Regions from separate parts of the Idiomarina sp. OT37-5b genome, predicted to be linked through region 1. Evidence: predicted binding sites of a transcription regulator. Region 1 holds the regulator's gene; each other region holds the start of a gene.
What was found. The regulator sigma-54, encoded in region 1, starts transcription at its own class of promoters, with help from an activator protein. The targets are predictions, from matches to a motif close to GTTGGCACGNNNNTNGNNT.
Positions count from the first base shown of each region.

Region 2: the regulator sigma-54 is predicted to act here: its motif matches at 1,273-1,291, upstream of flgB (flagellar basal body rod protein FlgB).
Region 3: the regulator sigma-54 is predicted to act here: its motif matches at 1,789-1,807, upstream of C5610_RS02015 (DUF2726 domain-containing protein).

Region 1 covers NZ_CP027188.1:318,768-322,045, reverse strand. Annotated here, with positions in the region: gene lptA (lipopolysaccharide transport periplasmic protein LptA) at 1-28, shown strand, start outside; gene lptB (LPS export ABC transporter ATP-binding protein) at 33-758, shown strand; gene C5610_RS01525 (RNA polymerase factor sigma-54) at 790-2,247, shown strand; gene hpf (ribosome hibernation promoting factor) at 2,276-2,563, shown strand; gene ptsN (PTS IIA-like nitrogen regulatory protein PtsN) at 2,566-3,036, shown strand; gene rapZ (RNase adapter RapZ) at 3,027-3,278, shown strand, end outside.
Region 2 covers NZ_CP027188.1:651,759-655,036, forward strand. Annotated here, with positions in the region: gene C5610_RS02905 (chemotaxis protein CheV) at 1-220, shown strand, start outside; gene C5610_RS02910 (CheR family methyltransferase) at 266-1,099, shown strand; gene flgB (flagellar basal body rod protein FlgB) at 1,326-1,724, shown strand; gene flgC (flagellar basal body rod protein FlgC) at 1,740-2,192, shown strand; gene C5610_RS02925 (flagellar hook assembly protein FlgD) at 2,206-2,889, shown strand; gene flgE (flagellar hook protein FlgE) at 2,905-3,278, shown strand, end outside.
Region 3 covers NZ_CP027188.1:420,932-424,209, reverse strand. Annotated here, with positions in the region: gene C5610_RS02035 (response regulator) at 1-187, shown strand, start outside; gene C5610_RS02025 (Hpt domain-containing protein) at 181-534, opposite strand; gene folE2 (GTP cyclohydrolase FolE2) at 724-1,650, shown strand; gene C5610_RS02015 (DUF2726 domain-containing protein) at 1,856-2,416, shown strand; gene C5610_RS02010 (cobalamin biosynthesis protein) at 2,441-3,278, shown strand, end outside.

The DNA.
Region 1 (3,278 bases):
AGACGATAAAAACGGGAGCAACAACTGAGTTCATGGCTACTTTATCCGTTCGTCATTTAGCAAAGAGTTACAAACGCCGGCAAGTGGTTAAGGACGTGAGTCTGGAAGTCAGCCAGGGGCAAATCATTGGGCTGCTGGGCCCGAACGGTGCCGGTAAAACCACGACCTTTTACATGATCGTAGGCTTGGTGAACAGCGACAAAGGACAGATTTATCTGGATGACACCGACTTAACCCTGCTGCCTATGCACGAGCGAGCGCGACGTGGCATCGGTTATTTGCCGCAGGAGTCATCGATTTTCCGGAAACTGACCGTGCGCGACAATCTGATGGCAATCCTGGAAACTCGCAAAAACCTCACCGCAGTAGAGCGCGAAGAAAAGGTTGATGCACTGTTAGAAGAGTTTCACATCGGCCACATCGCCAATAGCCTCGGCATGAGCCTTTCCGGCGGCGAGCGCCGCCGCGTTGAAATCGCCCGCGCATTGGCGGCGGACCCGACCTTTATTCTGCTTGATGAACCGTTTGCCGGGGTGGACCCGATTTCTGTACTCGATATCAAGAAAATTATCGAGCACCTTAAACAACGTGGCATTGGTGTTTTGATCACCGATCATAATGTACGTGAGACCTTGTCAGTATGTGAGCATGCTTATATTGTCAGTCACGGACAATTGATTGCCAGCGGTGATGCTGAGAGTATATTATCAAATCAACAGGTTAAGGATGTTTACCTCGGTGAGCAGTTCACACTGTAAGCAGCATAGCGTGAAGCCGGGAGTCAGATAAATGCGACAAAGCCTTCAGTTAAAAATCGGTCAGCAGCTGACCATGACACCACAACTACAGCAAGCCATTCGCCTGCTGCAGTTGTCGTCGTTGGATCTACAGGCTGAAATTCAGGAGGCACTGGACAACAACCCGCTGCTTGAAGTTGACGGTGACCATCAGGACGTCGAGGGTGAAGCACCAGAAACCTCTAATCATCGTGATGACAGCCATCAGGAAACCTCTGATGTGCTGAAAAAAGATCAACTCCCTGATGAACTCCCGGTCGACAGCAGCTGGGATGATACCTATACCTCATCCACTCCGACATCGGTTACCAGCCCTAACGGTAAAAGCTATGACGGCGAGATGGATGTCTATCAGGGCGAAACCAGTGAGTCACTGCAGGATCACCTGTTGTGGCAAATGCAACTGTCGCATTTTTCCGATGAGGACACTGAAATAGCCGAAGCCATTATCGAGTCGATTGATGATAATGGCTACCTGACTTCCTCCGTTGACGACATCGTTGCCGCGTTACAGCATCTGGACATTGGTGAAGACGAAGTGCTGATGGTGCTGAAGCGTATTCAACATTTTGATCCCGTTGGTGTTGGTGCCCGCGATGTCGCCGAGTGTCTGAGCATTCAGTTACGTCAACAAGTAGAAGACTCACCACTCAAAGAACAGGCGCTGGAGCTTGTACAGCAACACATGGACCTGCTCGGTAGCCGCGATTACCGCACCATCCTGCGCAAAATGCGCTTATCCGAAGGGCAACTGAAAGAGATTATGCAATTAATTCAGCAATTGCATCCTCACCCCGGTGAACAAATTGCGCAGAAGCCGGTTGAATACGTCATACCCGACGTTTCAGTGGTAAAAAAACAAGGGCGCTGGGTGGTCGAATTGAACCCCGACAGCGTACCCAAATTAAAAGTGAACGAAGAATATGCGGCCTTAAGTAAAGCCGCAAAATCCGCAGCAGACAGTCAATATATAAAATCGCACACGCAGGAAGCGCGCTGGTTCATTAAAAGTTTGGAAAGTCGTAATGAGACCTTGTTAAAGGTTGCACACTGCATTGTTCACCGCCAACAAGGCTTTTTTGAACACGGTGAAGAGGCTATGAAGCCGATGGTACTCAACGACATCGCCGAAGCCGTCGATATGCATGAAAGCACTATTTCACGGGTCACTACGCAGAAATATCTACACTGCCCACGGGGCGTGTTTGAACTCAAATACTTTTTCTCCAGTCATGTCAATACAGAAGCAGGAGGTGAGTGTTCAAGTACCGCTATTCGTGCTTTAATTAAGAAGTTAGTGGCGGCGGAAAACCGCGCTAAACCATTGAGTGACAGCAAAATTGCTGAACTCATAGCAGACCAGGGAATCCAAGTAGCAAGGAGGACAATTGCGAAGTATCGGGAGTCGTTAAACATTCCGTCCTCGAGCCAACGCAAGAGTCTGCTTTAATCGTGATAGAAACAAGAAGGAAGACGTTATGCAAATTAATTTGACCGGTCATCACATCGATATTACCGACGCACTGCGTGACTATGTAGACACTAAGTTCGCTAAACTTGAGCGACACTTTGACCACATCAACAATGTTCACGTCATCCTTAAAGTAGAAAAAACGGCACAAATCGCGGAAGCCAACCTGCACGTTAATGGCGGCGAAATTTTTGCCGATGCCCAACACGACGATATGTATGCGGCCATCGATGGTTTAATTGATAAACTCGATCGGCAAGTTATTAAACACAAAGAGAAAATGAAAAAACATTAATCATGCAACTGTCTGAACTGTTAAGCCCCGACTGCACCAAGTGTGCAGTCGAGGGCGCAAGTAAAAAACGGCTATTAGAAACCATTAGCCAAATTGCGGCTCCCAAGCTGGTCGGCATTACCCGCCATGATATTTTTGAGAGCCTGTTAAATCGCGAACGTTTAGGCAGTACCGGTATTGGCCTTGGTATTGCGATTCCACATGGTCGCTTACCCAATGCAACTCAGCCTGTGGCGGTGTTGATAACGCTTGCCGAGCCGATTGAGTTTGACGCCATAGATAACCAGCCCGTAGACATTATTTTTGCCCTGCTGGTACCCGAATCTGAACACGAAAATCATCTGCAAACGCTGGCCACCGTAGCACGCCGCATGAATGATAAGGTGTGTACCCGCGCACTGCGAGCGGCACATAGTGACCAGGATCTTTACGACATTTTTGTTAATGAGGACAGTGACGGATCATGCAGTTAATCGTTGTTAGTGGCCGGTCTGGTTCAGGAAAAACCATCGCTCTTCGGGTTCTGGAAGATCTTGGCTACTACTGCGTTGATAACCTTCCGATCGCTTTGTTACCGACGCTGGTGCATGCCGTAATGGCGCAATATGATCGCATTGCCATCAGTATCGACGTAAGAAATTTACCCGAAAATTCGGAAGAATTACTCGAGTCGCTGGACTTTCTCCCGGCTGAAGTCGAGCCGGAAATTTTGTTC
Region 2 (3,278 bases), 330 kb from region 1:
GCCGGTCATGGATGGCTACACGTTAACCGCAGAAATCAAAGCGGATCCCAAATTAGCAGGCGTTCATGTTATTCTGCACACATCATTAAGCGGTGTTTTTAATCAGGCCATGGTAAAAAAAGTTGGCGCAGACGATTTTATTGCCAAGTTCCACCCTGATGAGCTGGCAACCGCCGTTAAAAAATGGCTTAATGCAACAGCAGACATCGAAATTGAGTAACGGCAACTATGCCGTTGAATAACAAGAACAATGCAGTAGAGAAACGTGATCAATAAAGAACTCAGTCCGGCAGAATACCAGGAGTTTCGACAGTTTTTAGAGCATCAGTGCGGTATCGTACTGGGTGAAAATAAGTTGTATCTGGTTAAAAGTCGTCTCAGTCCGCTGATGACGAAGTTCAATATTGACTCGTTGTCTGAGCTGGTTAAAAAATCGATGAAAATCAGCGAGCGGGCACTGCGCGCCGCCGTCATCGATGCCATGACCACCAACGAAACCCTTTGGTTCCGGGACACGTATCCGTTTGAAATTTTGGCCAACCGGGTGTTACCGGAATTTAAGAATAACTCCGGCCCCGTCAAAATTTGGTCATCGGCCTGTTCATCCGGGCAGGAGCCGTATTCAATGGCGATGACTTACCTGGAGTACAAAGCCAAAAACCCCGGCGCCTTAAAAGGTGGTATCCGCATCACCGCCACCGATATTTCCAATAAAGTGCTGGAACAATGCGCCATCGGCGAGTACGACAGCCTTGCCATAGCCCGCGGCTTATCCGCCGAGCGGCAAAAGAAGTTTTTCACGGAAGGCAGCAAACCCGGCTCGATGAAGGTTAAAGACGACGTAAAAAGTTTCGTCCAGTTCCGCCACCTCAATCTGCTCGACAGCTACGCGCTGCTCGGTAAATTCGATATCATCTTTTGCCGCAACGTGCTGATTTATTTTTCTGCTGACGTAAAGCGGAAAATTATTGCCCAATTCCGGCAATCGCTTAATCCCGGCGGTTATCTTTTCCTCGGCGCTTCTGAGTCCATCTCTGGCCTCACCGAGGAATTTGAAATGATCCGCTGCAACCCGGGAATTATCTACAAAAGGCGCTGACGCGCCTTTCGCCTGGCGCCGCCGCTGGCGGCTTGCTTGGCGGCCTCGCTTCGCTTGGCCTTGCTCGGCGTGCGCTACGCACACTTGCCAGGCGGGGCTATGCCCCTTGCGGTAGGTCGCGCCTTTGGCGCGACTCATCGGCTTGCGGCAAAGGCGCAAGCGACGGAGCCCAAGTTGGCACGATCTCTGCATCATCTCCCACATCGAACCAACGGGAGACGAAAAAATGGCACTTTCCATGGACAAACTCATGGGCATTCAGCAATACACGCTGGGCGTACGCACTCAGCGTGCGGAGATGATTGCCAACAATATCGCTAACGCTGACACCCCCGGCTACAAAGCCAAAGGCCTTGATTTCCAGCAAGCACTGAAACAAGCACAGCGGGGCATGGACAGCTATAAGTTAGCGCGTACCCACGAAAAACACTTCAACGTCGAAATCAAACCCACCGGACAAGAAAAATTCCGCGTACCCACGCAACCCGATACCGGTGACGGCAATACCGTTGATGTGCAGTTGGAACAAAACTTGTATGCACAAAACGCATTGGAATATGAAATGACCATGAACTTTCTCGACGGCCGCATCAAAGGCGTCAAGAAAGCGTTAAGTGGCCAATAGGCGAGGTAAGCAACGATGAGCTTATTTAACATTTTCAACATCAGCGGATCGGCAATGAGTGCGCAGTCAGTGCGCCTCAATACCACCGCCAGTAATTTGGCGAACGCCAACTCCGTGAGTAGCAGCGTGGAAGAAACCTACCGCGCCCGCAACCCGGTCTTTGCAACCGCATTGGCGGATGCCGGCGGTAACTACCGTGGTGACAGCCTGACCAATCAAACTCAGGCCGGGCAAGCCGCTGGTGTCAAAGTAAAAGGCATTGTTGAAAGCCAAAAACCGCTGCAAATCGAATACGCGCCAAATCATCCCATGGCCGATGCAAACGGTTACATTTACCGCTCAAACGTCAACACCATGGAAGAGATGGCCAACATGATTTCCGCTTCGCGTTCCTATCAGACCAACGTGCAAGTAGCGGATACCGCGAAAACTATGACCCAGCGTTTACTGCGCCTCGGTCAGGCCTAACAGGAGATAACCGATGGAAGGCGTAAGCAATAACTCCTATATCGATAACTTACGGTGGCAGAAGGAAGAGCAAACGAAGTATGCCGATCCGGATGAAAACCAAAAGCTTGAGCAGGAAGACTTCTTCAAACTGTTAACGCAACAGTTGAACATGCAGGATCCGACCAAGCCGGTGGAGAACGATCAGATGATCGCTCAGATGACTAGCTTTACGATGGCTGAGGGCATTACCGGGTTACAGGAACAGTTCACCAAGTTCACTGAAAATATGACCTCGAACCAGGCTCTGCAGGCATCAACGTTGGTAGGTCGTAAAGTCTTGGTACCTACGTCAACAGCATCACTTGAACCCGGTGCCGGCGCATCGGGTATGATTGCTGCTCCACAAACCGCTCAAAATGTGCGCTTGAGCATAAAGGATGAGACGGGTGCTGTGGTGCGAACCATTAACCTGGGTGATTTGCCTCAGGGAACAAAAGATTTTGAATGGGACGGACTGGATGATGCCGGCAATGAAGTGCCGGCCGGCAAATACAGCTTTACCGCCAATGGCCGAGTCGGCAACAGCAGTGAAGAGCTCCCGTTACAAATGCACGCCACAGTTCAAAGCGTTAGTACCGGCGGCGACCGCGGCATTGTTTTAAACCTTAAAGGCTTAGGTGGCATCAATTTTGCTGATGTCACAGAGATTGGATAATTAGTGAGGTGACTTATGTCATTTAATATTGCACTTAGCGGCATCAACGCATCACAAAAAGATCTTGATACCACCGCCAACAACATTTCGAACGTTAAAACGACGGGTTTTAAACAGTCCCGCGCAGAATTTGCTGACGTTTACGCAACGAGTATTTTTAATGCCGGTAACACAAAAGTAGGTGACGGTGTATTAACATCGCAAGTTGCTCAGCAGTTCAGTCAGGGAACACTAGACTTTACTGATAACTCGTTAGATATGGCAATCAGTGGTAACGGCTTTTTTGCCACGACCGATGATCTGGGTTCGCGCGATATGACCTATACGCGGTCAGGCGCTTTTAAACTTAATGATGATAAATTCATTGTGGATAACCAGGGCAATTACTT
Region 3 (3,278 bases), 100 kb from region 1:
TGACCGTGAAACCCTGGTTAAGCGTATGCTGGATCGCGAGTTACGTCCGAATGATCGTACTGTCGATGTAGCTATTCGTCGTATTCGCCGGCATTTTGAATCGCACCCGGATACGCCGAATCTGATCACCACCATTCATGGTGAAGGCTATCGCTTTATTGGCGAGGTCACTCAGGAAGCTCAGTGAGCTTCCTGTTCAACCCACTGATTGAGTTGTTGCCGGTGAGGGATAACCGAGTCGGCCCATTCAATCAGTAGTCGCTCCGCCTGAGGCCATTCCCACGCGTCTTTTTCGAGCCGTTCCATCAGCTTGGCCAATTGCAGTAAACCCACGGAGTTACAAGCACCCTTCACTTTATGAGCTTGACTGCGAAGTTGCTCTTCGTTTTTTTGCTTTGCCGCTTGATGCAGTAAGTTTGCGTAACTTTGTATGATTTGATCAAAGGTTGCCAACGTCGCCTTTAGCCCGTCGTCACCCAAACTCTCGCGATACTGATTCAATAACTCAGTATCTAAAACCTGTTGTTCGGCCATACCTTAACTCCATAACAATCCAAAAGCTTATCCTGTGCGTAAACCTTGATTCAGTCAACCGATTCAGATAATCGGTTATTTCTGATTAAATTTTGTGTTCGGGAATGAAATGATCCCTGCATCTACGATATACTAGCGGATTCAACATTTATGCTTGATACAGTAAACACCGATCGGAGTTCAAAACGAATGCCTAATAGCATGCCCGACGTAGCCAATCAGAGCCAGGCACAAACAGAAGGTACCCTGGACTGGGTTGGCATGAGCAACATAGAAGTGCCTCTTATGGTCGCCGCTTCTGACGCCGCAGAGCGTCCAGTGGCTGCGCACGTGGAGGCATTCGTTAACCTTAAAGATCCGAAAACCAAAGGCATTCATATGTCTCGGTTGTATTTATTACTGGATCAGCTTTCCACCGAGGGCGAACTCAGCCACTCGTCGCTTAAGCAACTTTTGCGTGACTTTATCGAAAGCCACAGTGACATCAGTAATCAAGCGTTTATTAAGTTTGATTTTGAATATCACCTACGTCGCGAGTCATTAATCAGCCGCAAGAAGGGCTGGAAAGCCTATCCGGTGAGTTTGACCGGGCGCTATGATGCCGGCAAATTGTCACTCGAATTGGCGGTCGACGTGCCCTATTCGTCAACTTGCCCTTGCTCAGCAGCGCTTGCACGCCAACTGATTCAAGAGGCTTTTGTTGAAAAGTTCGCCGACAAAGAAGTGATTGATAAAGCGACGCTGCACGAATGGCTTGGCTCTACCGAAGGTATTGTTGCAACGCCACACAGCCAACGTTCAACGGCAGAAGTTAAGGTTAAGCTTGCCGAAGATCTGGAAGAGTTTCCGATTGTTGCATTGATTGATGCTGTTGAAGGTGCGTTGAAGACACCGGTGCAGGCTGCGGTTAAACGTGAAGACGAGCAAGAATTTGCGCGCTTAAATGGTCAAAACTTGATGTTCTGTGAAGACGCCTCGCGCCGACTCAAGCATCAGCTAAACCAAATGCCAATTTTCAAAGATTTTTGGCTGCGTGTTAATCATTACGAGTCCTTGCACGCGCACGACGCCGTCGCCATCGCCACCAAAGGTGTCGACAGCGGCTACCGGGCTTAGGCTCTTCGGGCGGCCTAGGCCCTTCGGGCGGTTTAGGCTCGCTGCGCTCGCGGTGTAGCTTGCTGCCTTCGGCGCAAGGGTTTAGGGGCTTCGCCCGTCAAACCGGCCGAAGGCTCTAAACCGCGAGCGGAGCGAGCCCTTGGCACAGCCTTTGCATTAAATTTGACACGAAGTTTGTTGTGTCAAATTTTTGCCGAGGTGAGTTATGGAAATCGTATTACTCCTTTTTGTTGTTGTATTAATTGCTGTAGCGCTGATCGCCAGCCGCATGTCAGAGAACTACGCGCCCTACCCCTACAAACTGAAAGATGTCAGCCTTTGCACCGCGCAGGAAGCGCAGTTCATGACATTACTGGATAAAGCCGTTGGCGCTGACTTCCGCATCTTCACCAAAGTCCGTTTAAGTGACATCGTTACCGTCAAAAAAGGCGTGTCCGGCAGCGTCCAGAAAGACGCGCAGGCAAAAGCCAACCAACGGATTCTCGATTACGTGCTGTGCGATATCGAAACCATGCAAATTAAAATGGTTATCGAACTTGAACCGGCAACCAATAACCTGCAACAGCAAAAACGCAACCTGTTTTTGAAAAATACCCTGGCAGCAGCGGGACTTCCGTTCCTGCGGTTTAAAGCTAAACCTGGCTATCGGGTAGCGGACTTGCACGACTATATTCACGCGAAAATCCGTCAGGCCGAGCACATCCGCGCGGCGGTACCGAAAACCGAGCAACCGCAAAACGGCCAGCAATCTCCCGTTGCCGCCTAAGCTGGCTTTCGGCAAAATGAGGTCATGAACGCGCATGACATCCAGCAAATTTTAACCTCGCCATGGGGGCTCGCGCTGATCGCTATCGCCATCGAGCGCTGGCTCCCATGGCCCGAACAATGGCACCCGGTGGCTATTTTTCGGCTATTCGCCAACTATCTGCAACGTAAGGTTAACCAATCCCGATACGCGCCGTCCCAACAGCGCCTCGCCGGTGCTCTTGCATTGCTATTACTGTTGCTATTAACCCTGGTGCCGACCGCGATTGTGGTATACGCCGCTGACTTGTCGCAATGGCTGGGAACCCTGGTGTTAGTTGGCTGTTTGCGTCAACAGCATCTGCTGCACACATTGGATAGCGTTGAAAAGCTGGCCCGCAAAGGGCAAAAGCGAGCAGCCCGGGCATTACTGGCACGCACCGACTGGCGCGATACAAATAACCTCAGCGTGCACGGCATTTTCAAAACAACCTTTGAGCTGCGCGCGTTGAGTGTTATCGAGCACCGTTATGTGCCTGTGCTCGGCTGGCTACTTGGTGGCCCTATCCTGGCATTGGCATTGCGCGTCACCACCGAGCTGTACCAGTTATGGCCGGTTTGCATGCCGCGCTTTCGTCACTTCGGCGTGGCGGTACGCGTTGCTTATGCGGTTACCATTGGCCCAGTGACCTTGCTCTTGGCCATGGTTGCCTCGGTGCTGGCCGCGCTGCGGCGCCGTCCCCGGGATGAGCCAATCGATAACAATAGTGCCTGGCTCTGGCCTACCGCACGCTGGTTACAGGCGCTCGCCCGCTTATATAACATGAGTACCGGCGGGCCATTACAAGTCGCCGGCCAACGTCTGCAGCGGCAACGCTTTGCCG